Tautonia rosea: one gene and its partner. The protein of the gene in region 2 interacts with the protein of the main gene of each other region in a pairwise test. Links are inferred from orthologs where the notes say so. Each region holds a gene or a part of one and is shown on either strand. Other genes may lie near its edges.

Region 1 (15,096 bases), on a different replicon or contig from region 2:
CAGGACGTCGGGACCGGCCAGAAAGAGGTTTCGGTACGCGAGGAGTCCCTGTCCGAGAAGCTCGGCAACATTTCGGCAATGGGCGGTGAACGCCTCGGGAGATTGGAGTTCGACCGCATTTCCCAAGACAGAAGGGACGGTCGCCTGGAGGACCAGGGCATCCTGGCTGTCGGGGGGAAGAATCGGAAGCGGGCCGTACGTGCTGGCATACAATCGGCGGTGCTCGGCCCAGCGATCGGTGTCCCAGGAGGCGATCCGGGAGAGGAAAGCCCGGAGCTGATCGGGTTCGACGGGTCGAGCGGGAGCGGGAGGAGGGATGAGGGTCAAGGCTCCCGAATCGAGCCGGGACATCAGGTTGAGAGCCATCTGACGGATGGACTCATCGAGCGCCGCGGCCTCGGCATCGTCCAGGGTCCGACGGTCGAGGAGCATCTGCTGGTTCACCCGAGGTCGATCGATCGCCTGGGTTGAGCCATCGAGCCGTCGAAGATGATGACTGGGATGGACGTAGCAGCGGTGCCAGCGGCCTTCGAGGTCGAAGTGGTAACTTGGGTCGTTTCCGAAATAGAGTGAAAGAGCGCCGTGTTTAACGCCGAAGAAGATCAGAAGTCCATCGATCGGCTGCAGCCCCACACGCTCGGGGTAAAGGGCACCGGATCGAAGCAGTGCCTGGGCCTCGGTTTCGGCCTGGGACATGGCAAGGGGGCTCCCCGGCCGCGGGGCCGGTCGAAAGACTTCGAAGAAAATCGGGCTCAACAGGAACGAGCCGATCGATTATAGAAACCTCGCGACGAGCCCGAAGCGTCTGGAATTGAGCCAGAATCGCCTCGGGATTGGGTGGCCGGGGTAGTCCACCCCGAGCACGGATGCGAGTGCTGCCCAGGATCGCAATTGACCCCCAGGGAGGGAACCGTTGGACGCTCCCGCAACGCTTGCCGAAGCCCCCCACGAAGGTCGTTGTCGACCACCCTGGCGAGAGGCTGTCCTCATTGGTCTCCTGGCGTTGACCCTGAACCTCGCCGGCAATGGCCGGGCGAGCCTCTGGGACCGCGACGAACCGCGCTATGCCGGCTGTACGCGAGAGATGCGTCAGAGTGGCGACCTGATCCAACCCACGTTCAACGCCGAACCGCGGTATCACAAGCCAGTCCTGATTTACTGGCTGATGCTCGGCGGAACGGCGATCGGAGGAGACAATCCGTTCGGCGCTCGGCTTGCCTCGTCGCTGGCGGGGACGGCCAGTTGTCTCTTGATCTGGGGGTTTGGTCGCCGGCTGTTCGGGCCGGCACAAGGGAGATGGGCCGCCCTGGCCCTGGCGACGGCGCCCATCATGGTCGCGGAGTCAAAGCTCGCGACGACGGATGCGACGTTATTGCTCTGGTTGATTGGTGCTCAGTGGTCCGTCTGGGAACTCGGACAGCGGGCGAGCCGATGGTTGACGGCGTCGTTCTGGGCCTGTCTTGCGCTTTCAGTCCTGACCAAGGGACCGGCGGGTCCGGTGATGCTGATCTCGGCCGCCATCATGACCTGGTGGTGGGGAGGTCCGACGGCCGGGTATCGTCGCTTGCTCGGACCGCTTTGGCCCGATGCGACGGGACTGGATGAGGGCCTTCGCTTCCGAGAGGCAATGGCGAGAGGAGGCCTGGCCGGCCTGGTGGCGGTGCCTGCCACGATGATCGCGCTGACGCTTCGGGTTACAGGTCGATGGTTCGTGAGGAACTGGGGGTTCCTGTTGTTCCTGGCGATTGCGGCCCCTTGGTATGTCGCCATCGGCATCCTGAGTGAGGGGTCGTTCTTCAGCGTGGCCTGGGGCTACCACGTGGTGAAGCGGGCGACCGAGGCGATCGAGACGCACGGAGGCTTCCCGGGTTATTACGTCGCCTTGACCTTGCCCTTGCTCTATCCGTGGTCGGCGTTGTTGCCGGCGAGCCTGGTGGGTCTCTGGCGACAGCGGCGGCAGATGCCCGAGGCGGCGTTTGTGCTGGGGTGGATCATCGGGCCGCTGCTGTTGCTTGAAATCATGCGGACGAAGATCATCCACTACTATTTGCCAGCGTATCCGGCCTGTGCCCTGGCGGTGGGTTGGCTGATCGTCGCCCTGTCGCGATCGGAGCTGAACCTGCGGCGATGGACGCTCGGCAGCACCTCGCTCGGGTTGCTCGCCGGGGTCGGCATTGCGTTGAGCGTCGGTGGTTTGGCCGGGGCGGTGGCCTTGCCGGGACAGTTGCGTTGGCCTTGCCTGGCCGCGGCGGTGGTGATCGGTTTGGGTACTCTGTACGCGGTGGATCGTCTGCGCAACGGTGCGACGGAACGGGCCGCGGCGAGCCTGGTCGGGTCGTGGGCGGTGGTGATGCTGATCGTCGGGGCCTGGTTCCTGCCCTCGGTCGAGCCCTACCGCCTGCCGCAGAAGGTGGCGAAGGCTCTCGATCGGATCGAGCGAACCGAGGGGGCGGTGCCAGTCCTGGCGTCGTTCAAGCCGCCGGGGATCATTTACTCGATCGGCTATCCGATTCCCGAACTCCTCGGCCGGGTTGATGCGGACAATTACGCCCGACGCACCGGGGCGCTCGTCTCTGCCCTGATGCCCCTGGAACTGGAAATGCTCCGGAATCACCCTCGTCTGCAAGTCGAAGAACGGGGCAAGGTGGAGGGGTTCAACGTCGAGCGATTCCGGAACGAGGAATTGACGCTCGTCGTCATCCGGCCGAAGCCGGGGACCACCTCACCCGACGGAGGCCCGGTGCCGACCGTCGCCCGGGGACGAGAGACCCTGGAGTCGCTCCGTATAAAGTGATCGGAGCTGATCGACCATCGTTTCCTTGCGAAATTGATCGGCAAACCGGCGACGGCCTTCGGCTCCGAGGGCTGCTCGCCGGTCGGCGTTTTCGGCCAGTTCGAGAATGGCCGAGGCAAGCCGATCGCGATCGAGGAACGGCACGAGGATACCCGTCTCCGGGAGCACGACCTCCCGTGCCCCGTCCACGTCATAGCTGATCGCCGGGCGGCCCACAATCAACCCCTGAGGCAAGACTCTGGCCAAGCCTTCCCGGTAGCTCGGGTGCAGAACGGCGTCGCAGGCGTTAAGCAACTCCGGAATGCGATCCGGCGGCACAAGGCCGGTGAAATGGATGGCGTGGCGGATGCCGAGCCGATCGGCCTCGGCTTCGAGCCGATCGCGGAGGATGCCACTGCCGATCCAGACGAATCGGACGTTCGGGTTCTGGCGAAGGACGCGGGGGGCGATTTCCAAAATGTCCTCGTGCCCCTTGCGCTCGAACAATCGGGCGACGGTGGCAAAGGCGACGTCGTGATCAGCGAGGCCAAGCTCGCGGCGGATCTCGTCGCGGGGCCTGGGCGGGTTGAGGAAGGGCTCGACCTCCATGCCGCTGTAGACGGTCTGGAACTGCTCGGGCATTCCGACTCCAGCGGCGAGGGCCTGTTCGGTCATGGCGTCACAGACGCTGACAATGGCATGGCACCGCTTTGCCGCCCAGCGTTCGAGGCCGATGTAGAGTCGATTGCGCCAGGGTTTCTCGGACGGGCCGAAGGGGAGACCGTGAATTGTGTGAACAACGAGTGGTACCTTCTCGTCCCAGGCGGCGGCGCGGCCCACGATTCCGGCCTTTGAGCTATGGGTGTGGACGACCTCGGGATTGAGCCGTCGAATGGCCTGGCGGAGCTTTTGGTATGCCTTCCAGTCGGTTCCCGGGCGGATGGCTCGGACGAGTTCAGGCATCAGCTCGACCTGGAGACCCTGACGCTCGGCGCGGTCGAACAGATCTCCCTCGGGGCCTTCGGCGGGGCCGGTGATGAGGGTCACGTCATCGCCGTAGCGGTGGTGCAATCCTTCGACAGTCAAGAGGGTATTCTCCTGAGCGCCTCCGAGAATCAATCGCGTGATGACATGAACAATGTGCATGAAGCCGAGGCGTCAGGGCCTCTCCTGGGTCGTAGAGGGGAGTACGCCGTCGTACCGTACGTAGAGCAAGAACAGACCTTGAGGGGGAGCGGTCGGTCCGGCCTCGCGGCGAGCCTGGGCGGCGAGGGCCTCGGCGGCGAAGGTTTCGGGGCGTCGACCACTCCCAACAAGGACGAGCGTGCCGGTGATCGCCCGGACCATATTGTACAGGAAGCCGTCGGCCTCGACCTCGACATGCACGAGGTGTTCGTGACGCGAGACGGCGATGTCGAAGATGGTGCGGATGCTGGTCTGGCGGTTCGGCCACTCGGTTTCGAAGCTACGGTAGTCATGGGTCCCCTTCAGGCCCTGGCCGGCGCGGTGCATGCGCTGCTCGTCGAGCGGGTAGCCGACGTGCCAGCAAGAGTGACGCTGGAAGGGGTCGGGGATCCGGGAATTGTCGATCACGTAACGATAGCGTTTGCTTGTTGCGCTGAGGGTGGCGTGGAAGTCGAGCGGGACATCCTCGGCATGAAGAACCCGGATCGATCGCGGGAGCTTGGCATTGATGGCCCGAACGAGCACGTCGGGGGGCAAGGTCGTCTCGGATTCGAACGTCGCCACCTGGCCGATCGCGTGGACCCCGGCATCGGTTCGGCCGCTGGCCAGGGTCGTCGGCCGATCGCCGAGAATCTGCTCGATGGCTGATTCGAGTTCGCCCTGAATCGTCGGACGTCCCGGCTGGCGTTGCCAGCCGTGGTAACCGGCACCGTCGTAGCAGAGGGTGAGCTTGATGTTCCGCATCGTCACGGTTGGGGGAAGGCGTTCAAATGGTCGAGCAGGAATCGTTGGGCCTCCTCGACGATGGCTCGATCAGACCGCGCCTGCACCGTGCGCCAGTGCTCCCCCTCGGCCGACTGGCAATCCTCGTCGAGCGAGACGAACGGAAGGAGCGGATCGCAATGGGACCAGTGCTTACCGGCGATCTGGCGAAGACTCCAGGCGGCAAGGGCGGGAGAGGTTGTCCCATCGAGGATCTGCATCGACCGCCAGCAACCGACGCTAATGAGAGCCTGTTCGAGGCTGGGACGTTCCAGACCAAGCGTCCTGAGACCGCGTTCGAAGATGGGACGAACCTCCCAGATCAAGGGGTCTTTTGGCCAACGAGGACTCAGAATTCGTCGCACCAGCGCCCTTGATTAAGGGCATGCTCGGCGACGGCAAGCACCTCCTCCCCGCTCAGGTCGTTGAGCACGAGGCGACAGCGGGCCGCGTCGAGGTCAAGCGGGTGGGAGGTCATGCCGATCGTCCGTCCGAAAGGCGGTTAGGAATTGACGGGGGAGAGCTTCACCAGTTCCTCGGCAATCTGCACCGCGTTGGTAGCCGCGCCTTTGCGGAGGTTGTCGCTGACGCACCAGAACAAGAGGGCGTTGGCGCGGGAGGGATCTTGCCGGATGCGTCCCACGAAAACGTCGTCGTGGCCTTCAGCGTCGGCGGCGAGGGGGTACTGGTTGTGCTCGGGGTTGTCGAGCACGGTGATCCCGGGGGCCTTGGCCCAGAGGGCTCGGGCGTCGTCGGGAGAGAGCGGGCGATCGAACTCGACGAGGATCGACTCGCTGTGCGAGTACGGCACGGGAACGCGGACGCAGGTGGGAACGACCTCGATGGATTCGTCTCCCATAATCTTGCGCGTCTCGTCGATCATCTTCCGCTCCTCCTTGGTGTAGCCGTCGGGGAGGAAGACGTCGATGTGGGGCAGGCAGTTGCCGGCGATCGGGTGGGCGAACTTCGACGGCTCGGGCCAGTCGCGTTTGTGGACGAGGGCTTCGAGCTGTTCTTCGAGCTCGACCAGGCCGCTCTGGCCGGCCCCGGAGACGGATTGATAGGTGCTGACGACGACGCGGCGGATGGTCGCGGCGTCGTGCAGCGGCTTGAGGGCGACGACCATCTGGATGGTCGAGCAGTTGGGGTTGGCGATGATCCCTTTGTGTTTCGGGATGTCGTGGGCGTTGACCTCGGGGACGACGAGGGGAACGTCGGGGTCCATGCGAAAGGCGCTGGAGTTGTCGATGACGACCGCTCCGGCCGAGGCGGCGATGGGGCTCCACTGGCGGGAGACGGAGCCAGGGACGCTCGACAGGACGATGTCGATGCTGCGGAACGCCTCCTCGCGGATCGGCTCGACGGGGATCTCTTGCCCTTCGAACCGAGCTGTTCGGTTGGCCCCGGCCGAGCGTTCGGAGGCGAGGCAGGTGAGCGATTGGACCGGAAACGCGCGTTCCTCCAGCAACCGAATCATCCGTTCTCCGACGGCCCCGGTGGCCCCGACCACAGCAACGCGCTTCACGGCAAATCGCTCCTCTCTGGCAAACACGTTCGAGCGCTAATCGGCCCAACGGCCGGGCGCATTATCAGGATGATGAATTCTAGCGGATCGACGGATGCGAAACCACGTCTCCAACGCTCACGAAGTGGAGGGACGACTGGGCTCGTCAACCGGTTGAAAAAAAGATGGCGGCGCGAAGTTGATCGTCGCTGAGTAGAATGATCTGCTTCAAGCCACGAAAACAGGATGAGCCGGCTCCTCGCCGGGCCGATCCGGAGAGTCGCAGGGAGTCGATCCGTGAACGTTCTGGTCATTGGCAAGGGTGGTCGTGAGCACGCCCTTTGCTGGAAGCTCGGCCAATCCCCCCGTGTGAACACCGTCTATTGCGCTCCGGGGAACGCCGGCACCGCTCGCGACGCTGAGAACGTGGCGATCGATCCCAAGGACACCCGAGAGCTGATCCGGTTCGCCAAGAGTCGAGACATCGGCCTGACAGTGGTTGGTCCCGAGGAGCCCCTGGTCAACGGTCTGGTCGATGCCTTCCAGCGCGAGGGGTTGCGAATTTTCGGCCCTCGCAAGGACGCGGCGGAGCTGGAAGGGAGCAAGATCTTCGCCAAGGAACTGATGCGGCAGGCCGGGATTCCGACGGCCGAGTTTCGCGTCTTCCGATCGGCTCCGGATGCCGAGCAGTACGTGCTCTCGCGGGAAGTGGCCCTGACGCTACGGCCGAAGGGGAAGTCTCCGGTTCGAGGGACGCAGCATTGCCGAACCGCGGCCGAGGCGATCGAGGCGATCGAGGCGATTCTCGACCCTCGCCAGGTGATTCTTCCAGGGTCGGCCGAGGTCGAGTTTGATGAACGGGGCAAGCGTCGGGGGTTCAAGACGATCGAGGAGGCCCGGCGATACGTTCTGACCCGGCCGATCGGGCTGGTCGTGAAGGCCGACGGTCTGGCGGCGGGCAAAGGAGTGTACGTTTGCCGGAACCTGGGAGAGGCGCTCGAGGCGATCGACGAGATCATGGTCCGCCAGGCATACGGGAGGGCCGGGGATCGGGTCCTGATTGAGGAACGGCTCGACGGGGTTGAGGCGAGTGTGCTGGCCCTGACCGACGGCCGAACGATCATTCCGCTCGAATCGAGCCAGGACCACAAGCGGGCGTTCGACGGCGACGAAGGGCCGAACACGGGAGGCATGGGGGCCTACTCCCCTGCCCCGATCGTCACGCCGGAACTAATGGTCGAAGTCGAGCGCGAGATTCTCGTGCCGATCGTTCATGCCATGAAACGATCACGCAAAGCGTTCCGGGGGGTCCTGTACGCGGGCCTGATGCTCACGCAGCAAGGGCCGAAGGTTCTGGAATTCAACGTCCGCTTCGGCGACCCGGAGATTCAGGCAGTTCTCATGCGACTGCGTTCCGACCTGCTCGATGCGCTCGACGCGGTTGTTGATGAGCGGCTCGACACCGTCGAGCTGGACTGGGACCCGAGGCCGGCGATCACCGTGGTCATGGCCTCCGAAGGCTATCCGGGCAACTACGACCGCGGCCGGCCGATCAACGGTCTGGACGAGGCCGATCGGGTCGAAGGCGTGAAGGTCTTCCACGCCGGAACGACCCTGCGGAACGAGCCGCAAGGGCCTCGGACCGTGACCGACGGTGGCCGGGTCTTGAACGTCACGGCGATCGGGGACAGCATCGCCGAGGCTCGCGAACGCGCCTACAAGGCCGCGGCCGCCATCCGATTCACGGGCGGTTGGTATCGTCATGACATCGCCGATCGGGCCTTGAAGGTCGAACCCGCGCCGACAACCGACGGGACCACCGATCACACATGACATCCGTCAGCAACACTTCTTCGTCCTGTTGATGTTCGGGAGGAAGCCCCCGGTCGACACCACCAGGCTGCCGATCTGGCACCTTCAGCGCCTCGGGGCGTACTCTTCCTGGAAGACCTGCCATTCTTGCAGGATCGAGTGCAGAGTCCTCGTGAGCCCACGAGGACCAGCAAACGCGATACGTTTCCACAACCTCTTTCAAAACAAGGCATTGCGACTCAAACACACCGTGCACCTTGCCCGCTTACGAGTATGCGGCACGAGAAATGCACCGATCCATTCCCATCAGTGATCGTTCAATCGTATTCCGATCACGAGGCGGGAGAGTCGTATATGAATGGTTTACCGTGGCAAGGCTCGGGCCCCTGGGACCCGTTTCGGGAGATCCGGAGGGAAGTGGGACGGCTTCTCGGCAATTTCGAGTCGCTGGGGGTGCGGTTTGCGCGACCGTTTCCGGCCATCAATCTGTATGACGCGGGGGACCTGTACTACGTCACCGCCGAGCTTCCTGGGATCGATCCGCAGGAGATTGACCTGACGATCACCGGAGAGACCTTGACGCTACGTGGAGAACGTCGGCGGCCCGAGGGGGCCTCGGACGATTGTTTCCGCCGTCAGGAACGACCTTTCGGCCGCTTCGGCCGATCGGTCACGTTGCCCGAGCGGGTCGATTCCGCTGCAGCCTCGGCCCAATTCGCGCACGGCGTGCTCACCGTCACTCTTCCCAAGGATGCCGAGGCCCGTCCTCGACAGATCGCCGTCGCCAGCCTGGGTTGAGCGTGAGGCGTCGATGCGGTCGAATCCTGGTTCCCTGGATGATTCCGGAGGCTTGTTTATGTCGACCCCTCAGCGCCCGATTCCGGTGTCCATCGGCCGTCCTCAGCGGGAAGGCGTCCCCGCCGAAGCACCCGCTCGGGCCTCGGTGTCAGAACCCTCGGAGGCCAGACCGACATCTGCTCAGGCCTTCGTGCAGACCCCCCTGATCGACATTTTCGAGGAGCCCGACGGCCTGGTTCTGCTGGCGGATCTGCCCGGAGCGGTCGAGGAGTCGGTGGCGATTGATCTGGAAGACAATCTCTTGACACTCCGAGCCGAAGCACGGCGGTCGGTGCCCGAATCGGCCCCGGCGCTCCTGGAGGAATTTCCGTTTGGTTGCTACCAGCGGACCTTTATTCTGAGTGATGAAGTGGATCGCTCTCGGATTTCAGCCGAATTGAAACATGGGGTGTTGCGGATTTCGTTGCCGAAGGCCGAACGTGCCAAGCCGCGTCGGATCGAGATCAAGGGGCTCGATGGGAATGGCCCAGCTTCCTGATTTCGCGTATCTTCCCGGCAACGGCCGGGGTCGCTGGCTTGATCGGCTCGGCCGGCGCGGGCATGATAAGCCCCTTGTGGCCCCGTCGCATGTGGTAGAGTCAAGCTAAAGGACTCTCCTCCCGTCCGTCGTCCGCCTGGAGCGCGTCCGTCATGGAGACTGAGAAGATCCTCTGCTTCGCGTCGATGATCGTCGCGGGGCTGGTGGCCCTCCTCTTCGTACTTGATCTGGCCCTGGGCATCTTCGGGCGATTCATCGTCCTGGATATCCTCTTTATCCTGGGGGCCGCATTTGTGATCTGGCAGGGGGTCGAGACGTATCGAGAACTGCGCTAGTCGGGAAAGCCCCTGATCTTTCCCCATGTCACTCGTTGAATAACTCGCGCCGACGGACGAATGTTCCCGCAAGACTTCAGGCCCGATGGGCATCGTTCTTGTGGAGCGTTCTTCGATGTCCAGCCGTCCACAACGCCGGATGCGATGGGTCTTCGCAACCCTCGGAATCGTGAGCATTGGTGCGATCGTATTGGCCCTTGCCCAACAGTCAGGCCCCCCTTCCCCCCCACCCATACCGGACCCGAACGGGTTTGACTTGCTTGTCCGGGCGGGCTTGATGATCGAAGGTTCGCCGCCGAACGAAGGCACGATTGATGAGGCTGATCCGGTTGAGTTACGGGTCTGGGTTCTCGCCAATCAGGATGCCCTGGAACTCGCCGACGAGGGGCTCGAACTGCCGAGTGGCGTACCACTGAGTTTCACCCAAGCCGACGCGGAAATGCGGGAACTCGGTACACTCCGGATGCTCGCACGCCTCATGCTGGCCGATGCCATCGTCGCGCAGGAGGAGGGACGAATCGACGAGGCAGCCGAGCGCTGCTTCGCGATCCTCGGACTGTCGCGAAACGGGACTCGGAACGGCCTGCTGCTCCACGCACTTGTGGGCGTCGCCATCGAACGGACCGGTGTCGAAGGGCTTCGGAGTCTCCGCGACGATCTTGACATGGAGCAATGCCGGAGGATTTCCCGAGAAGTCATGGCCTTCGATGCCGAACGGCCCGACATCGAGAAGACGATCGCCCTGGAAACGGCCTGGGGCCTCGAAACCGCCCCTCGGGGCTTGAAATTCGCCCGAACCTTTGTGCCAGGGGTCCGAGGCAAACTCGATGGGCTACTCATCCCGGCTCTGGATGCGGGGCGGAATTCCTGGCTGCGAGCCTCAACGATGGCTCGACTGCTGGCGATTGATCTCGCGATTCGAGGCTTCGAAGCACGCCACAACGCACCGCCCGACCGACTGGACCAGCTTGTGCCGGATTTCTTCGAGAAGCTCCCGACCGATCCTTTCACCGGCGGTCCCTTCGTGTATCGAGCTTCCGAAGCAGCCCCCGGATTCGTCCTCTACTCGGTCGGCCCCGATGGTCAGGACGACGGCGGGACGCCCTACGCAGAAGGGGCCAACTGGACAACGACTCCGGGCGACCTTTTTCTTGCCCCCGAGACGCCCTGAGTCGGTGCAATCCGACCTTCGGGATTTAATGATTTTGCTGGCCTGTCTCAACACCAATCAGGGACCGGAGCAGACCCGGCCAGGTGTGCTCGGTGGCCTCGGCGGCGATGGGCCAGCCGAGGCGGCGGGCGGCCTCGCTCGTGACGGGGCTGATGCTGGCCAGGCGGATGAATCCTGAGGCGATCCGGCTTCGGGCCGACTCCGGGAGCAAGGTGTGCAAACGAGCGGTGATGGCTGAGCTGGTCAGGGTGATCCAGTCCACCGAGCCGCGTTCAAGGCAGTCGAGCACGTCGGCGGGCAAGGTGTCGGCGTCGGCGTTGCGATAGACGGGAATCTGTTCAACGTGGGCGATGGGAGCGAGCTGTTCCTGAAGGATCATGCGGCCCCGATCGGCGCGGGCCAGGAGGACGCGTTTGCCGGAGACACGTGGGACGAGCGCCTCAGCCAGGCCTTCGGAACGGAATGAGTCGGGGACGAGGTCGGCTCGGAGTCGGTAACGAGCCAGAGCCTCGGCGGTGGCGGGGCCGATGGCAGCGAGCTTCAGGTGGCCGAGGGCGCGGAGGTCGCGTCCTCGGCTTTCGAGACGGTCGAGGAAGTAGCGAACGCCATTGCCGGACGTGAAGACGAGCCAATCGAAGGAAGGCAGGCGGTCGATGGCGTCGTCCATCGGCGCGTGGTCGTCGATGGGAAGGATCTGGACAGTCGGGGCGATCAGGACCTCGGCGCCAAGGGCTTCAAGATCGGATGCGGAGCGGTCCGATTCGCCGATCGGTCGAGTGACGACGATCGACCGACCAAAGAGCGGGAGGCGCTCAAACCAGGCCAAAGGCTCACGACGCGACACCACCTGACCGACGACGAGCAAGGCGGGTGATCCGATGCCGGGACCGGCCGCCGCAACCACGTCGGCCAGAGTGGCGAGCGTCCCGCTGACGGTGCGTTGCAAGGCGGTGGAGCCATTGCAAACGATCGCGGCGGGGGTCGAGGGAGCCACGCCGAGGCGGATGAGGGTGGCACAAATTGCTGCGTGGTGCCGGAAGCCCATGTAGAAGACGAGAGTGCCGGGGAACCGGGCGAGGGCGGGCCAGTCGATGCGGTCGCTCGGGTCGCCGGGCTCGTTGTGGCCGGTGATGAAGGCGACGGCCGAGGTCGCGTCGCGGTGCGTGACGGGAATCCCGGCGTAAGAGGTCGCGCCCACCCCCGCAGTGACTCCCGGAATGACCCGGAAGGGAACGCCGTGAGCGATGAGATATTCGGCCTCCTCGGCCCCTCGGCCGAAGACGTAGGGATCGCCCCCCTTGAGGCGCACGACCGCTTTCCCCTCGCGGGCAAAGCGGACGAGCATGGCGTTGATCTCGTCCTGAGGGACCGGGCATCGGCCCCGCTGCTTGCCGGCGAAGACGCGATCGGCAGAAAGTGGGGCAAGATCGAGCAATCGAGATTGGATCAGGTGATCGTAGACAAGCACCTCGGCCCGGGCGATCGCCTCAGCGCCGGCTCGGGTTAACAGCCCTGGATCTCCAGGGCCGGCGCCGACCAGCGTTACGGTCCCGACCTGCGTGTTCATGGCGTCTTCAGCGGGAGAGTCAAGCGTGGGGAAGGATTCGGCTGTTGAGGATCAAGGCAATCAACAGGATGAGCAAGACGACCGAGAGGACCAGCGGCGCGAGCAATCGGAACCAAAAGCGAAGCAACGCTGCGCGGGTTTGGTTGGGCCAGTGGTCCTCGATCCGATCGCCGATCCAATCGATCATGAATTGCACCAGCAAGACAATTGGAAGGACGAGCACCATCACGATCAACAAAGCAAAGGCGGCGAGGTTCATTGGGCCGCGTGCTCCGGTCGATCAGGCGACGGCCTCCCCCGGTCGAGCCGGGTCGAGGACGACCGGAGGCGGTTTGATCAGGTGTTTACCCGGCTCGGGGAGCCGGAGACAGGCCAGGCCCGCCAGCAAGGAGGAGGCGGCAAAGGTGATGAAGGCCAGTTCCGGTCGGCCCAGATGGTTACTCACGGCCATGATCCCGGCCACGAAGGCTCCACCGAGGCCCCAGGTCACGCCCATTGTAATTGAGCTGGCGATCCGGGGCCCTTCTGGCACAAGCTGCTGTCCGTAGCTGATGAAGACCGGCAGGCCAAGCCCGACAATGAGGCCAAGCGTCCCAGACGCCGCCACCATCCAGGGGCCCGCGACCACGGGGCAGGCCGCGAGCAGGGGAGCCGCAAGTATTGGGAGGAGCCAGAGAACGGTCCGTTCTCGGTTCCGACTCACCAATGCGGCACAGACAAGCCCGCCAAGGCCGATCCCTCCGAAAAAGGCCGCCTGAACCAGGCCGATCCGCCCGTTGCCCGCGCCTCGGGATTCCAGCAGAAAGGCCAAGGCAATCGGCGCTCCAGCCGCGGGCAAGGTGCGCAGGACGCCGATCCAGGCAAGCGTCCCCAAACGCCTGCCGCTGGCCTGAATCAACTCAGGCAGCGAGACGCCTCGGCCTTGCTGGCTTGATCCGATCGAGGCGGTGGCCGATCGGAGCCAGGGGGTTAAGATCGCCACCAGGGCCAGGCCCCAGGTGATGTTCCAGACGAGGAAAGACAGGCCGTACCGTTCCGACATCCAGCCGCTTCCAAGCGGACCGAGGGACTGGCCGAGAAACCCTCCGGTGGCAAAGAGGGACATGGCTCGACTTCTCGACTCGGGCAAGGCGTGGCCAACGGCCGCCGCGGCTTCCGGGTGGAAGGCCGCCACACCGAGGCCGCCGAGCATCAACAGGCCGACGAGTACGGGCAACGACTCGGCTCGGCCGACCGCCCCCATGCAGGCGATCCCAACCAAGGGGCCAGCCCAGAGCATCCAGCCCCCTCGGTAGCGGTCGCCAAAGTAGCCGAAGACAAGCTGACTGGCCGAAGTGGTGAGGCTCCAGAAGAGGAAGGCCGCCTGGATCATGGCTGCGCCTCCGCCGAGCCGCTTTTGCAGGTCGGGCCAGAGCGGGTGGACCGATGCAGCGAACGCATCAATAATCAGGTGCACCAACGTCAGCACGATCAAAAAGGCCACCCCATTACTGATCACCCGGCGGCTCGACACGAACACATCTCCTTTGGTCCGTTTGGGTGCAATTCTTCGGGATCACGAAACGATCTGCCGGAAGGTTGAGCATTACGACCGGCAATTGAGATCAGGCGCGGAACGAATCGACCCGCCTCCGTGCTGGACACGGACGCGGGCCGATCGGTTCTCATCATATCGGCGAGGCTCGGGGAAGGACAACGGGAGGAATGTCCGGATCGCCTGATGACTCCGCGTTGCCTCGGAAGGCGGTTGGGGGAACAATGGGTCATCGTGTCCCAGGAGGGGAGGCTTGTCCGAACGCCAGTGCGAGACCCATGGAAGACCGTTGAGTGATCCAAACCCGTCAACATCCCCCCGAGTGACCGTGGCGATTCCTTGCTATAACGAGGAGGCGGCGATCGGTGCCGTGGTGGCCGAATGGCGTCAGGAACTGCCCGAGGCCGAGATTGTCGTCTTTGACAACAACTCGACCGACCTAACCGCCTCTGAGGCCTCCAGAGCCGGAGCGACGGTCGTTTCGGAGCCGGAGCAAGGCAAAGGGTTCGTCGTGCGTCGAATGTTTGCCGATTTGGCCGACCGCGACGCAGTGGTGATGATCGACGGCGATGGCACCTATCCGGCCTCAGCCGTCGGCCCTTTGCTGGCGGCCGTTCGAGAAGGTCGGGCCGACATGGCGGTCGGGATTCGCCAGCCGATCGCCGAGCCGGGGGCAATGTCACCGATTCGGAGCATTGGCAACCTGCTGATCGGCGCCGGTTTCTGGGTGCTCGTGGGGCCGGGGACCACGGATTTGCTCTCGGGCTACCGTGTCTTCTCTCCCCGAGCGATGCGAACGATGCGGCTCCGTTCCGAAGGGTTTGAGATTGAAACGGAGCTGGCCGGCGAAGCCGTCGGCCGGGGGTTGCGGGTGGTCGAGGCACCGGTCCCGTATCGCCCCCGGATCGCCGGGACTCAGAGCAAGCTGAATGCCTTCCGAGACGGTGTGCGGATTTTGAGGATGATCGTCCGTCTGAGCTTCCGGCTGCAACCGTGGCGGCCGTTGCTTCTGGTTACGGCGGTGATGGCCATCGCGGCGGCGATTGCGGGTCAAGACTGGCTCTGGATTGCGGCCGTGCTCACGTTTCTGGCGAGCGTACTGACCGCGGCCTTCGTG
Region 2 (15,147 bases):
GGCTGGCCATTACGAAAGCTCCTTGGCGCCGACCTTCAGGAACAGTTCTTCCAGCCCTTCCTTGCGACGGCTGAACGACGCGACCCGCACCCCTCCCCCGACCAGGGCGGCCAGCAATCCGGCCGCCTGCTCGGCGTCTCCCTGGTACGGTACCTCAAAAACGTTCGCCCCAGTCTGCTCGACCCCCGAGGCGGCCGGGTCAGCATCTGCAATCCGGCGGAGGTCGTCGGCATGGCCTCCGATCACCTCAATCACCAGCATGCCGCCGCCCATGACCCGGTTGCGCACCTCGTCGACCGTGCCGCTCACGACCATCCGGCCGCGTTCCATGATGGCGACCGACGTGCAGAACTCGGTCATCTCGGCCAGAATGTGCGAGGAGATCAGGACCGTCTTCCCCTCGCTCGACAGGCGCTTCAACACATTCTTGAGATCGATCCGCCCGCGAGGGTCGACCCCGCTGGCCGGCTCGTCGAGCAGCAAGACCTTCGGGTCGGAGATCAAGGTCTTCGCCAGCATCACCCGCTGCCGCATGCCTCGGGAGAGGGTCGCGACCATCTCGTTCTTCTTTTCGGGCAGGCTGACCAGATCGAGCGACCGGTCGATCATCGCGTTCCGGTCGTGCCGGGGAATGCCATAGCTGGAGGCGAACAGGTCGAGGAATTCCCAGACCTTCAGGTCGTCGTACATGGGGGGAAAGTCGGGCATGAAGGCGACCACGCGGCATGCGTCTCGCGGTCGCTCGCGCATGTCGACCCCGGCCAGGTTGATCTCGCCGTAGGTCGGCTCGATCAGGCCGAGGATCGCCCGCATGGTCGTGGTCTTGCCCGCGCCGTTGGGGCCGATCAGGCCGCAGACCTCTCCCGGTCCGACTTCCAAGGACAGGTCGTGCACCGCACAGACCGTGTCGTAATCGACCCGAAGGTCCTTGACGTGAATCATCCCCGATGTACTCCGAATCGCTTCCTCATCTCGATCCTCGACGCTACGGTATGGCCACCGGCAGAGACTGTCCATAGGATGACGAGCATCCTTCATTCGATTCCCGCATCTTCAGGACGGCAGGATGCCAGGGCCTTGCCGTCGATCCCCCGGAGCCTTTTGCGATGAAGCTTGGCTTCAATACGGCCATCGTGCCCGACCTGTCGCTCGAACAGGTGCTCGACCTCGCCCACGAACAGGGGTTCTCGTGCATCGAAGCTTGCTGCTGGCCTCCCGGCAAGGCCGAGCGCCGCTATGCGGGGGTCACGCACATTGACGTGGAAAGCCTCGATGCCGACGACATCCAGCGCATCCACGTCCTCTGTTCCTCGAAGGGGGTTTCGCTCTCGTCGCTCGGATATTATCCGAACGTCCTGCAACCCGACCGCGAGCAGGCCGAGCGAGAGATCGCCCACCTGAGACGGGTGATCGAGGCGTCAGCCGCCCTCGGGGTCAACGTGGTCACAACCTTCGTGGGCCGCGATCCCGGATTGTCGGTCGATGAGAACTGGCCCCGGTTCCTCGACGTCTGGCGGCCCTTGATCGCCCTGGCCGAGGAGAACGGGGTGAAGGTCGGCATCGAGAACTGCCCGATGATCTTCACCCGAGACGAGTGGCCGGGGGGCAAGAACCTGGCCACCACCCCGAGCATCTGGCGACGGATGTTCGAGGACATTCCCAGCCCGAACTTCGGCCTGAATTACGACCCGTCGCACTTCATCTGGCAGATGGTCGACTACATCGCCCCGATCTATGAGTTCAAGGACCGACTGCACCACGTCCACGCCAAGGACGCTCGGATCGACCGCGAGAAGCTCGATGAGCACGGGATCATGGGCTATCCGAACCTCTGGCATACGCCCAAGATCCCCGGCCTGGGAGACGTGAACTGGGGCCGATACTTCGGTGCCCTCTCCGACGTCGGCTACACAGGTCCGGTCGCCATCGAGATTGAGGACCGCGCCTTCGAAGGCTCGCTCGAAAAGCGTAAGGAGTCGTTGATCATTGCCCGCCGCCACCTCATCCAGTACCTCGGGGGCTGAGCCGAACGGCCCTCCGATCGACCTGTCGATCCTGATTCCCGTGAAGGACGAAGTCGAGAACGTTCGGCCGCTCCACGCGGAGATTACCGGAGCGCTCGGGCAGCTTCCCTTGCGCTTCGAGGTCATCTTCGTCGATGACGGCTCGACCGACGGCACCGCGTCCCAGCTTCGGGAGATCCAGGAAACGGACCCGGATCACGTCCGGATCGCCTTCCTGCGGACCAACTGCGGGCAAACCGCCGCGCTCTCGGCCGCGATGGACCTGGCCCGGGGCGAGGTCCTCGTGCCGATGGACGGCGACGGCCAGAACGACCCGAACGACATCCCGAGACTCCTGGAGAAGCTGGACGAGGGGTTCGACGTCGTCTCCGGCTGGCGTCGCGACCGCAAGGACAAGTGGCTGACTCGAAGGGTGCCGTCTCAGATCGCCAACCGCCTGGTCGCGCGGCTCTCGCGGGTCCCCTTGCACGACTTCGGCTGCACGCTCAAGGCCTATCGCCGGAGGGTCCTGCGGGGGGTCCGGCTCTATGGCGAGATGCACCGGTTCATCCCTGTCTTCGCCTCGTGGCAAGGGGCGAAGGTGGCTGAGCTGGTCGTCAACCATCGGCCTCGGCAGGCCGGTCGGACCAAGTACGGACTGGGTCGGACGTTCAACGTCGTGCTTGATCTGATCTTGATTCGGTTCTATCAGAGTTATGCCCAGCGGCCGATCCACTTCTTCGGCCGGGTCGGGCTGTATGCGTTGGCCCTAAGCGTCGCGGCGTTCGGGTTCATGCTGTTCTACAAGTATGGCTATCCGGCAATGGGTTTTCCGAAGAAGGACTTTGTCGAGACTCCCCTGCCCCAGGTGGCGATCACCTTCTTTCTGGCCGGGGTCCAGTTGATTGTGACAGGGGTCGTGGCCGAGATGGTGATGCGGACCTATTACGAATCGCAGGGCAAGCCGACGTATCTGCTGGGCGAGGTGCTTCAGGAAGCCAAGGTCAGTGATCCGCCGGGGTTGCCTGCGGAGCCCTCGTGACGGGCCCCGAGCCGGGAGGGATCGCGGCGGCTGGTTCGCCGGCCGTCGCCGGTTCGTTCTCGTCGCTCCTCTGAGACTGGGTCAGCTCCCGAACTTGACCCGCGTTGGCCAGGTAAACAAACAGAGCGATGAGGGCTCCAAGGAACTGGGCGACGCGGAAGGCCATCATCGTGACCGCACCACCGTCGTAGTTGGCCAGCTTGAACAAGACTCCGCTGATCTGTTCCGAGACGCCCAGCGCGCCGAACGGCAACGGAATGGCCGTGCTGAACAAAACCAGGGGAACAATCAGGAAGTGCTGCGCCAGCCCCGGCACCTCGGGGAAGAGGGCCCGGCCGATGAAAATGAATGCAAAAATGTTCAAAACATGGGTTAAAGAGGACATCACTACCGTTCCGACCACCACGTCCATCCGGCGTCGGTAGGATGAGCCCATGACGGCCAGTTCGTGCAGCGCGGCCGCAAATTTCCGGCGGTGGGCAAAGCGCTCGGCCAGGGGGCGATACAAGGGGGGGGCAAAGGCCACCGCCATCACGCCGATGACCGCGGCCGACATGAACACCGCAGCCCCGATTAGACGACGCACGGGGGCCTCGACCCCGTTCCAGGCGAAGGCCCCGACGATCATCGCCAGCAGGAACATCCCGAGCAGGCCAATCATGCGGTCGATCGCCACCGAGGCCGCCGCTTGCGTCTTGCGCGACTGCTCGCGCATCAGGTAGGCCGCCTTGACGAAGTCTCCGCCAACGGCTCCCGGAATGACCATGTTGAACAGAAGCCCGATGAATCCCAGCCGCAACGCGTCGCGTACCCGGAACGGCAAGCCGAGGGCACGAACAAGGACATACCAGCGCAGGAATGCCAGCACGGCCCCGCTAAAATAGAGCACGAAGCCGATGGCAAACAGCCCGTAGTTGATCTTTTGATCCAGGACTTCGGCGATCTGATCACGATTGGTCCAGATGGCCAGGCCGAGCAGTCCCAACCCGACCGCGAGGCGGACCAGGTAGCCGATGATCAGACGGACGGTGCGCTTGGGAGGCGTCATACGGCTTCTCGTCGGCGGCAAGAAAGGGACGACCGGGCGTCGAACGACGCTTGAGCAAACGTAGTGAAGCCTGGCAAGTGTGTCAACCAGACCTGGACAGGTCGGCCGACGTCTGATGCTGGCCAAGGACCTGGATGGTCGCATCGGTGACGCGGCCGTTTGGGCCGTTGCCGCAATTCTGACGGCAAGGCGGCCCCGACGAAGACCCCCGAGGAACATCGTTCATGACCTGGTCCGATCGACGTTCTCTGGTTCTGATGATGGCCGTCGTTCTGGTCTGGCAGATTCCGTTGTTCGGCCGCACCCGAGCCGGCCAGGACGAGAGCTTCTACGGCGTTCCGGGCATGATGATCTTGCGGAGCGGCCTGCCCCAGATCCCTTACATTCCGTCTCGGGACCCGGAGACGATCTACTACCATGCCGACGAGATTCTCTACACCCTGCCGCCGCTCGGCTTCTACCTGGAGGCGGCCGTTCACCTGGTTCTGGGAGACGGCCTTGCCCCGGCCCGATTGGCGTCGATGATCGCCGGCCTGGTGGCGGTCGCGATCGTCTGCGACCTGACCCGGCGCTGCTCGGGGTCGAGCCGAGCGGCCTTGCTGGCGGCGGCGAGTTTCCTGTTCTCGCGGGCCTTCCTCTTTCCCGCCACGACCGCCCGACCCGACATGGCGGCGATCGCCTTCGGGCTGGGGGCCGTCTGGTGGGTTTCCCGAGACGACCGACGCTGGCGAGACGTGGCACTCGGCGGAGTCATGGCGGGCCTGAGCATGCTCTGCCACCCGCTCGGCCTGGTGCCGACGGCGCAGGTCGGGCTGGCCTTGCTTGTCGGCGGTCGGCCCTGGCGACGGAGGATCGGCGAGGCGTCGGTTTACTCGGCCGTGGCCCTGGCGGTCTTCGGGCTCTGGCTGCCGATGATCGCGATGCACCCGGAGCTGTTCCGGATCCAGTTCGGCGGGAATGTGCTCGATCGCGCGGGTCCGGGCCTGGGAGAGACGATTGTGGGATTGCCAGGTGTGCTGGCATTTCAGGCCTGGAATGCCTTCGACCACGTCGGCCCCATTCAGGCGGGGCTGTACGGCCTCGGCACGCTGTGGCTGATGGCCGAGGTGACCCGGAAGGCAGATCAAGGGCAATCGCGACGGGTGCTGTTTCATGTGGTGGCGGCGGTGGTGTTGCTCGTCCTGCTCATGGGGAGTCACCATATCCGAAATTACTACGGGTATCCGGCCGCCCTGCTCAGTGTGCCGGTCGGCTTGTTGCTCGACCGGGCGGCGTCGAGGCTCGGGGCCTTGGTTGGCACAGGATGGGCGAAGGCGATCGTGGCGGCAATGCTGGTGCTGGCGATGGTTCCAGGGTCAGGGCTGCGGGTGCTGGGGGCTCATCTCCAGCACTGGACCGACCCCAACTACCGGGTCGGTCCCTTTGTGGACCGGATCGTTGCCGACCTGCCTCCCGGGGCCCTCGTGGCCGCCGACGGGTCGTATGTGCTGGAGTTCTTCCTGCGAGATCGTCCCGTGGTCGAGGCGATCGTCGATCCGTTCTACTTCAATGTACGGCTGGAGCCGTTCGAGTATGCGGTCTTCGGACCGGTTGGACTGGAGCAGATTCGGCCGGAAATTGAGGGGCTGGAACTGGTCGAGACTTACGGCGATCCGTCTGATCCATTCGGCCATTACGCGGAACTCTACCGGCGGGTTCGGACGGATTCGGGAAGCCGGTCGGCGTTCTGATCTCGGGGCGGACCGTGCCCTAGCGAACCGGCCGATGGTTTGCTCAGTGTGAGGGGTCGTCCAGTAGATCGTGCTGAAGGTGGCGCAGCAACGCTTCGGCGTCGAAGCGGGAGATGCCGAGGGTGTTGGCGAGGGCGAAGTCGTCGAGTCCGGAATCGACGGGCAGGTTCACGCGGGGCAAGAGGCGACGGAGCCGATCGGGCAGCGGAGGCGCGGGGGAGCGGCGGCGATGCTCGGCCCAGGGGTCGCCGAGGCCGACGAAGCCCGGGTCGAGCCAGTACGCGCGGCCCCCTTCGCGGAGCAATCGGGCGAACCAGGCCTCGAAGCTCGGGGCGATGATCCGGGGTGGGAGGCCGGTCAGGTCGTCTCCGGAGGCGAAGATGGGGGCATCGCCGCAGGGGAGCCAGCGATAGGCCAGGTCCATGCAAATGGTTTCGGCCTCGTTCGGGTTGCCCAGTTCGAACCAGCTCTCGGGCTGGACGATCAGGCCAGGCACTCGGGCGAACGGGACCATCGGGCCGATGGCGGCGATGGGGTGAATCGCCGGACCGGACTCGGGATAGAAGCCGTCGGAGAGCCGCAGCCAGGCACGCAGCGCCCGAGGCAAGGCGAAGCCGTGGCGGTATTCCCAGTCGTTGAGCGTGGCCTCGGGCACGGGGGGACGCAGGGCGGAGGCTCCGCCGCCGATCGCGGCCAGGGCTTTTGAAGTCGGCAGCCAGGAGGACGGCACTCCCGAGGCCTGGGCCCAGGTGCCGACCGCCTCCTCCAACCGGTCTTGTGTTGCCGTGATGGGGCTCATGACAGGGCGGCCTCCGTGACCGGAACCGATTGCCGTTCCGAAGTAACGACCCGACCCAGGAGCGTGACCGCACTGACGTTCTCGACCACCACCGGCAGCAGATGACCTGCCTGCCGACGATTGCCGGTGAAGACGACGATGCGGTCGCAGGAGGTCCGACCGGTCATCTGGGTGACGCCGCTGCTGTTGGAATCACGTTCACCCTGCTTGCTCGCGGCCCTGCTGGGGCCTTCGACCAGGACCTCGACGGTCTGGCCGATCAGGGGGCGATTGTCTTCCAGACTGATGGCGTTCTGAATGGCGAGCAGTTCGTTGTTCCGGCGCTTCTTGATCGCTTCGGGCACGTCGTCGGCAAAGCGATCGTCGGCCTTGGTACCGGCCCGAGGGCTGTACTTGAAGATGAAGCTGTTCTTGAACCGGGAGCGTTCGACCAGCGCGACGGTCTTCTGGAAACTTTCCTCGGTCTCGCCGCAGAAGCCGACGATGAAGTCGCTGGAGACGGCGCAATCGGGGATCGTTTCCCGGATACGGGCCATCATCTCGTCATACTGGGCCACGGTGTAAAGCCGCTTCATGCGCTTGAGGACCTCGTCGCAACCACTCTGAGCCGGGACGTGAAGGTAGCGGCTGGCTCTCGGCAAATCCCGGACCGCCTGAAGCAGGTCGTCGGTCATGTCGAGCGGGAAGTTGGTGACGAACTTCAGGCGGAGCAGGCCGTCGAGGTCGTGGAGGGCGACGAGCAGGTCGGACAGGCGGGTGGTCCGGCCGTCGCCGTGGCGGAATTTATAGCTGTTGACCGTTTGGCCGAGCAGGGTGATCTCCTTGACCCCCTGATCGACGAGGCGTCGGGCTTCCTCGACGATCAACTCGGGCGGTCGGCCCTGTTCGGGGCCTCGGACGGAGGGAACGATGCAGTAGGTGCAGAACTTGTCGCACCCCATCTGGATGCGGACAAAGGCCTGATGCGGGGTGGCTCCCTGGGGGGTGGGTTCGGGAGCGCGGTCGGGGTCGTAGGTGGGGAAGGTGTCGAGGACTTCGAGCGTCTTGCCGGCGTTGCGGGCCAGGCTGATGGCCATCTGGGGTTTCTGCTCGTTCTGGGCCGTCTGGAGCAACTCGGAGACGCGGCCGATCTGACCGGGGCCGACAACAAGGTCGACGTGAGGGGCGCGCTGGAGGATCTGCTTCTGGTCCTTCTGGGCCATGCAGCCGATGACGCCGATCTGGAGGTCGGGCCGAGCGTTCTTGAGGTGCTTGATCCGGCCCAGGGCGCTATAGACCTTGTCCTCGGCGTGCTGGCGGACGGAGCAGGTGTTGTAGAGGATCGTATCGGCCTGGCGCAGGTCGTCGGTCAGCTCGTAGCCGTCGCGGCGGAGCTGGGCAACGATCAGTTCGCTGTCCAGCACATTCATCTGGCAGCCAACGGTCTCGATATAGAGCGATTTCCGAGGAGTCGCCGGGTCCGACATTGTCAGGCTCCGGTCCGACGGGCACGACCACCCGGCGGCGTTGCGAAGGGCCAAAGGGCTACCGATCGTCATCAACGTCGGCAGTTTTCCCATTCTAACGAAGAGTGACGAGGTTTGAAAACGTGGGTCCGCGGTCCTCGAAGCCGTCCGGGCCGGAATAAAGGGGCGGGAAACGCGTCTTGAGGCGGGATCATCCTGAAGGGTGAGGCCATTCATCGGCCTTACAGGTAGGTAGATTACTTTACGAGATGCCTGGATTCCTGACAACCGGTTCTTCCGAGGATTCCGGTCCGAAGTGGTCGCCGGGGCGGACCGAGTGGCCTCGGAGAAACGCATCGACCGGCATGGGCTTCTTCCCCGGGACCTGGACGAACCAGAGCCGGACGGCCCCCTCGCCGGCGGCGACCACCAATCCCGGACCCGATGCCGAGGCGTCGGCCGCGATCGCCCGGCCGGGCTCCCCCAGCCCTTCGACGACGCTGGAGCGGTGGACGATCAGGCGGACGGGCGTCTTGTCGGGATCGGACGGGTGCCAGAAGGTCGAGGCGGTCGGCCAGGGTTGCATGGCCCGGACGAGGTTGTGGATCTCCTGCGCGGGGCGGGACCAGTCGATGATCCCGTCCTCCTTGCGCAGCTTCGGGGCCTTCGTGGCCTGGGTGTTCTCCTGGGGAATGACCTTGGCAGTGCCGGCGGCGAGGGCGTCGATTGCCTCGACGATCAAGGGAGCGCCGAGGCGGGCGAGTCGATCCTCCAGCTCTCCGGCGGTTTCGTCGCGGGCGATCGGGGTGCGGGCGACGGCGATCATGCCGCCGGCGTCGACGCGGGGAGACATTCGGATGACGGTCACGCCGGTTTCCGTTTCGCCGTGCTGGATGGCTCGGGCGACGGGGGCGGCGCCGCGGTACTTCGGGAGGATTGAGCCGTGGAGGTTGATCCCTCCCATCGGCGGCACGCCGAGCAGTTCGGCTGAGAGGATCTGCCCGTAAGCGGCCGTGACGAGCAGGTCGGGCCGCATCGACCGGACCAGCTCGACCCCTTCGGCGGCGTTGACGTCTTCCGGCTGTTCGACCCGGATGCCCTGGCGGATCGCCTCCTCCTTGATCCGGCTTGGGATCAACTCCTGCTTGCGACCCTGGGGGCGGTCGGGCTGCGTGATGAGGGCGACGACCTCGTGCCCGGTCTTGAGCAGGGCCTGAAAGGTCGGCAGGGCGAAATCCTTCGTGCCGAGCATCACGATCCGGACAGCGGGGGCGGGCATGAGGGGCAATCCAATAGGGTGCAACACGCTTTTGAGGAAGAAGTTACGTCACTTGACTTTGGTATGGATCAGGCGTTCTGGGGGGTCGGGGTGGTGGGCTGGCGATCGGCGTCGGAGAGGACATCGGGCAGGATGCCGCCGTGCTGGGCGAGCGCGGCGAGGCGGCCCTGGATCGCCGTGTCGTCGTCAAAGACCCCGTCCGTCTGGGACTTGCGGAACGCGACCTCGATCTCGCGGAGTTTGGCTGCGGTGGCAGCGCGGACGGGGGCATCGAAGCGGTCGGTGATGAGGGTGCCGTCGAGGTGGTCGTTCTCGTGCTGGATGGCCCGAGAGAGCAAGCCGTCGACATCGGCCTCGATCTGACGGCCGTGCAGATCGAAGGCCCGAACGCGGATCTTCTTTGAGCGACGGACCTTACCGTAAAGGGTGGGGAGGCTGAGGCAGCCTTCTTCTTCCTCAACAACCGACTCGCGCTTGAGGATCTCGGGGTTGATGAAGACCTGTTCCTGCTCGGGTTGCTCGGGGTCGGCGGTCAGGTTGAGGATGAAGAACCGCAGGGGCAAGGCGACCTGATTGGCGGCCAGTCCGATCCCCTTGGCCTCGTACATCAAGTCGAACATGCGGCGCACGGTGGCCCGGAATTCATCGTCGATCCGGCGCAGCGGCTGACTCTTGTAGCGGAGGGCCGGATGGGGGAAGGTCACGATCCGAAGCACGACGGGACTCCCGAGCTTGGCGTGGCGAGGTGGGCAGCGGTCAGAGCACGGCTGGAGGAATCGATCGATTATACGCACCAGACCGGTACGGTGGCCACGGCGTCTCAACGAGGGGAGGTTCGGCCTGAATTCGGGATCGGTGCGCTGATTGCCAGTTCTTGATGGTGTTGGGAGTAAAGGGGTTGCGTCAAGAAATGGGTTCGCTCCGTTTTTCGAAGCAGCCGATTGGGTTGGTTTGGCGCGGGGAATTTGGCTTTGTTTCGTACGAGCGATGGGTGGTGTTGGGTTCGAGGTATTGGGTGTGTATTGGTGCCGAGAATTTGGGTTCGTTTGGCACATGAGCGGGGAATCGGGAGGGTGAGACTCGGGCAGGAGCTTGACTGTATGGGTGGTTGTCTTTGCGGGAAAGAGGATGGGAATGCGTGACGATCAGACGACGATATGATCGGGAAAATTGGCAGTTGTAGTCACTTGGGATCGAGAAAGGTTTGGCAAGGTGTGAGTGCGATTGAGCGGGAACGCGGGGCGAGGGTGCTTGAGGGGGGCCGAGGGAGGGGGAATAATGGGGATCAGCGGCAAGCGCGGCAGGGATGGGAGCGACGGAAGTCGAACGGGCGCATGATCGAAGTCGAGCAACTGTCGAAGCGGTACGGCTCGGTGCGGGCGGTCGAGGGTCTGAGCTTCTCGATCGGCCGGGGGGAGATTGTCGGCTTACTTGGCCCGAACGGGGCGGGGAAGTCGACAACGATGAGGATGTTGACGACGTTCTTGATGCCCACGAGCGGCCGGGCGCGGCTGGCCGGTCACGACGTGCTCGATGAGCCGCTTCAGGTGCGTCGGAAGATCGGGTACTTGCCGGAGAGTGTCCCGTTGTACCCGGAGATGAGGGTCCGGGAGTTCCTCCGATTTCGGGCTTCAATCAAAGATGTGCCGCGGTCGAAGCGTCGAGGGGCGATCGACGACGCGATTGAGATGACCGGCCTGAGTACGGTGTCGCATCGGGTGGTCGGGAACCTGTCGAAGGGGTATCGCCAGCGGGTGGGATTGGCCGATGCCCTGCTGAGCGACCCGGACATCCTGATCCTCGACGAGCCGACAGCGGGGCTTGACCCGATCCAGATTGGCGAAGTTCGGGACTTGATCCGGGAGCTGGGCAAACGGCACACGATCTTGTTGAGCACGCACATCTTGCCTGAGGTGGAGATGGTCTGCGGGCGGGTCATTATTATTGCCTCGGGCCGGATTGCGCTGGATGAGCCGCTGGAGCGGTTGCGGTCGGGCCGGTCGGTCGAGGTGGAAGTGCGGGGGCCGAAGGATTCGGTGCGAGGGGCATTGGAAACGGCTCCGGGCGCTGCCGGGGTGAGGCCGATCGCGGTCGAGGAGGCGGTCAAGGGGGATGCGGGGGTTTGTGCCTTTGAGATCCGGCCGAAGCATGACGGGGGGATCGAGGAACTCCGGGAACTGATCGCCCGGCGGATCGTCCAAAACGGTTGGGCGGTGCGGCGGTTGGACCTGTCGCGGTCGACGCTCGAAGAACGGTTCGTGAGGGCGGTCCGGGATGCGGTGGTCGTCGATCATGAGGGGGAGGCGGCGTGAGCGATCGGGCAGCGTTCTGGACACGGACCCCGCTCCCCGCACGCGGGGAGCGGGGGGTAGACGTCAACCCTCGCCCCCGCTCGCGGGGGAGCGGGTGGCCGCAGGCCGCGTAAGGGGCTGCGGTCGGATCGAGAAGCCCGGACTGCGAGGCAAAGACCCCTCACCCCGGCCCTCTCCCCACCCGTGGGGAGAGGGAGGCAACGCAACGGAACCAGCTCCTGGTTGCGAGCTCGATGACCAATCGAGCACCAGAACGCAGAACGATCGAACGAACCTGAAGGCGGCTGAAAAGGCTTATGCGACACGTCCCGGCACTGGTGAAACGCGAGCTGTCGAGCTATTTCCTGAGGCCGATGGCGTACTTTGTGTTACTTGGGTTTCAGGTGATCGCGATGCTGGATTACTTCCAGCTCGTCGAGCTCTTGAGCGAGCCAAGGGCGGTGCTGTCGTTCTCGGGGCAGTTGAACCCGATGAATTATTATGTGGCGGGGTCGTGGATGTTCTGGGTGGCGCTCCTGATCGCGGTGCCGGCCCTGACGATGCGATTGATCGCCGAGGAACGCCGGACGGGCACGATCGAGGGCCTGATGACCGTGCCGGTGACGGAAACCGAGGTGGTGCTGGGCAAGTGGATCGCCGGGGTGGTGATGTACCTGGCCTTGCTCGTGCCGTTTGCGATTTACCTGCCCTTTCTCAAGCAAGTGGGCGGCTATGAGCTGGACCCGGAGCCGTTGATCTCGCTGGCGGTCGGACTGACGACGATGGGGATGATGTTCATGAGCATTGGCGTGGCCTTCAGCGCCGCGACGCGGAACCAGGTGGAAGCGGCGGTTGGGACGTTCGTGGTCCTCCTGGCGATGCTGTTGATCACGGTGCTCAATCAGGTGGTCCCGGAGTGGGCCGAGGCGGTGTCGTTCCTGTCGGTGTACGTGCAGCTCTCGGAGTTCGCCGCAGGGCGGCTCGACCTGCGCGTGGTGGCGCTGCACCTGTCGGTGACCGTCTTCGCGTTGTTCCTGGCGGTGAAGGTGCTTGAAGCCCGCAGGGAGAGCTAACAGAAGGCGATGAACATGGGCATGGGTGATCGGGTTTTCGACCTGCTCGGGCGGGAAGTGGCGGTGGTGGTGGCCCTGGTGGTCGTCGGGGCGATGGCGCTTTACTGGTTCCTGCGAGGGGCCCCGCTGGGCCAGGCGGCCGAGGCGGAACGTGCCGGCGAGGCGCCGCCGCCGCGTTACAGGGACCTGATCGCCGCGGCCACGACGTTCGGCCTGCTCGGGATTCTGCTGGGGGCGTATGTGGCGGTGCGCTTCGGCGTGCCGCAGTCGATCGCGGTGTTTGCGATGGCCTTCGGCGTGTTGCTCCTGACCTTGTGGTCGAACCGGAAGTATCGGCACGCCAGCCCGAGCCTGCGGCGGATGGCCCGCGTGACCGACGCGAGCATGACCGGGGCGTTGCTGGCCGGGGTGCTGATCGTGGGCAACGTGCTGGCGTTCACGTACGGCGGCAGGCCGATCGACCTGTCGCTTGATCGGTCGTACTCGCTCGAATCGTTGACGATCAACCAGCTCCAGGACCTGGACGAGCCGGTGACGTTCACCCTCTTTTTCGGGTCGGGCGAGCGGGTGTTCGGGCAGGTGGATCGCATCCGGCAGCTCTTGCGGCTTTATCAGAACGAGGCGCCCGACCGCATCACGGTCGACACGCTCAACCCGTTTGATGACCCCGAGCGAGCCCGAGAGCTGGCCGAGCAGGTCCCGGGCCTGGCCCTGACCGAAGGGGGCGGCGTGCTCGTCACCTACGGCGAAGGGGACGAGGCGAGACGGATCATCGTTCGCAATTCGGACATGTTCGCGGCCGAGGTGCCGAACGATCCGGGGTCGAGCGTCGTGGCCGAGACCTCGTTTCTGGGAGAGGCGGCCCTGACGACGGCCCTGATCCGCTTGAAACAGGGGGAACAGCCGATCGTTGCCTTCACGACCGGCCACGGTGAGCCGTCGATCGACGCGATGGACCCGAGGCGCCCGGGGCTGGGGCAGTTGCGGGCAAGGCTCGAATCCATCGGCATGAAGGCGGTGTCGTTCAACCCGGCCGGACAGGTGCCGGAAGGGGCGACGGTGGTGGTCGTGGCCGCTCCCGAGGAGACGATCGGGCCGGACGTGGTCGCCCGGTTGAGGGGATTTGCCGACACCGGCGGGCGCGTTCTGGTGATGGTCGGCAACGCGACGCCCAGTGGTCTGGAACCGTGGCTGGACGAGTGGGGGGTTGGGATCGGGCCGGGACGGGTGGTTGATCCGGGTTTGGCCTTCCGAGGGCGGGCGGATTTACCCCTGGTGCCGATCGAGCCGGGAGCGCAGAATCCGCCGATCGTCGCGCCGATTGAGGGGCGGATGATTCTGATGCCTCAGGCGGCGCCGATCGAGGTGAAGGCCGGAGCCGACGCGGTGTCCGCGTTTCTGGTGACGCCGCTCTTGCGGACGGGGCGGACGTCGTTCGTCGAATCAACGCCTGAGGCCGGTCCCCCGCAGCGCGATGCGGACGAGGACCGACCGGGGCCGGTGGTGGTGGCGGCGTCCGTGACTGATCGGCCGAGCCCGACCGAGCGCTCGCCGGAACTGACGTTGAGGCTTGTCTTGATCTCCAGCCCAACGGCAGCCGACAACCAGACGGTCGCGGCCGTGGGTGTGGCGAATCTTGATCTGATCGTCAACGCGATCAGCGGGTTGCAAGATCGACCCGATCTGGTCGGGCTCGCGCCTCGAACCTACGTGGCCCGCGTGTTGAAGGCCGGGCCGAACCTGAGGGCGAAGCTGGTCTTGCTGCCGACCTTGCTGGCCGTTTCGGTACTGGTGGGCCTGGGGATGGCCACGTACCTGGCACGAAGGGAGTGAGGATCGGATCGGATTGATCGGGAGGCGGGCCAATCCGCGTCGGATGGGAAACTGCCGGCGAAAATCGTCAGGTGCCGAGGTGGCGGGATGATGGGCAAGCGAGCAACGGTGGTTCTCCTCGTCCTTTTTTTCGGAGGCCTGGGTGCGCTCTGGTGGGCGAGGACGGCAGGCGTGCCGACGGCCGACGAACGCAGGGCGATGCAAGGCCGGGTCCTGCCGCAGTTGCTCAAGGTGGAGACGGAGCAGATTACCCGGATCGAAATTGACGATCCGAGCACGGGCGATCAGATCGCCCTGGAACGACGGGACGATGCCTGGCAGATCGTTTCGCCGATCAACGCCCTCGCCGATCGCCGACAGGCAGAGGGGTTGCTGAACAACCTGAAGTCGCTTCAGGCGTCTCCTGAGGCGGGCACCCTGGCAGGCGACCCGGCGCGGTTCGGGCTGGAGCCGGCGGATCGGGTGATTCGGGTGTTTCGATCGGGGGATCAAGAACCGATCGCCACGCTCGCCCTGGGAGACGAGCTGGAACGCCTGCGCTACGTGAGGGCCGAGGGGGGGCCGATCACCCTGACCGATTCCCTTCGGGTCGAGCCGAACGCGG

Evidence for each region.
Region 1: the proteins of def (region 2) and HG800_RS05940 interact in binary tests that used the Escherichia coli proteins (3 or more experiments, as listed by UniProt). The link is inferred for Tautonia rosea from one-to-one orthologs.

Annotation. Positions count from the first base shown.
Region 1 is NZ_JABBYO010000003.1:131,608-146,703, reverse strand. Bases 4,235-7,135 are described here. They hold HG800_RS05940 (aspartate-semialdehyde dehydrogenase), read right to left. Parts: upstream 6,246-7,135; coding sequence 5,223-6,245; downstream 4,235-5,222. Other genes in these bases: purD (phosphoribosylamine--glycine ligase), read left to right, coding at 6,522-7,135; HG800_RS27930 (hypothetical protein), read right to left, coding at 5,070-5,198; HG800_RS05945 (hypothetical protein), read right to left, coding at 4,705-5,085; truA (tRNA pseudouridine(38-40) synthase TruA), read right to left, coding at 4,235-4,702. Outside these bases: HG800_RS05965 (hypothetical protein), read right to left, coding at 1-696; HG800_RS05960 (ArnT family glycosyltransferase), read left to right, coding at 914-2,794; HG800_RS05955 (glycosyltransferase family 4 protein), read right to left, coding at 2,723-3,919; more of truA, read right to left, coding at 3,932-4,234; more of purD, read left to right, coding at 7,136-8,057; HG800_RS05930 (Hsp20/alpha crystallin family protein), read left to right, coding at 8,391-8,834; HG800_RS05925 (Hsp20/alpha crystallin family protein), read left to right, coding at 8,893-9,372; HG800_RS05920 (hypothetical protein), read left to right, coding at 9,525-9,707; HG800_RS05915 (hypothetical protein), read left to right, coding at 9,823-10,878; cobA (uroporphyrinogen-III C-methyltransferase), read right to left, coding at 10,904-12,445; HG800_RS05905 (hypothetical protein), read right to left, coding at 12,465-12,704; HG800_RS05900 (MFS transporter), read right to left, coding at 12,726-13,958; HG800_RS05895 (glycosyltransferase), read left to right, coding at 14,308-15,096.
Region 2 is NZ_JABBYO010000004.1:70,797-85,943, forward strand. Bases 8,239-11,190 are described here. They hold def (peptide deformylase), read right to left. Parts: upstream 10,063-11,190; coding sequence 9,415-10,062; downstream 8,239-9,414. Other genes in these bases: fmt (methionyl-tRNA formyltransferase), read right to left, coding at 8,330-9,346; HG800_RS07980 (ABC transporter ATP-binding protein), read left to right, coding at 10,681-11,190. Outside these bases: HG800_RS07930 (hypothetical protein), read right to left, coding at 1-10; HG800_RS07935 (ABC transporter ATP-binding protein), read right to left, coding at 10-942; HG800_RS07940 (sugar phosphate isomerase/epimerase family protein), read left to right, coding at 1,107-2,024; HG800_RS07945 (glycosyltransferase family 2 protein), read left to right, coding at 1,987-3,045; HG800_RS07950 (lysylphosphatidylglycerol synthase transmembrane domain-containing protein), read right to left, coding at 3,008-4,093; HG800_RS07955 (ArnT family glycosyltransferase), read left to right, coding at 4,318-5,823; HG800_RS07960 (SMI1/KNR4 family protein), read right to left, coding at 5,867-6,622; tRNA (N6-isopentenyl adenosine(37)-C2)-methylthiotransferase MiaB, read right to left, coding at 6,619-8,088; more of HG800_RS07980, read left to right, coding at 11,191-11,658; HG800_RS07985 (ABC transporter permease), read left to right, coding at 11,955-12,710; HG800_RS07990 (GldG family protein), read left to right, coding at 12,732-14,543; HG800_RS07995 (DUF4340 domain-containing protein), read left to right, coding at 14,631-15,147. UniProt on the Escherichia coli protein: Removes the formyl group from the N-terminal Met of newly synthesized proteins. Requires at least a dipeptide for an efficient rate of reaction. N-terminal L-methionine is a prerequisite for activity but the enzyme has broad specificity at other positions.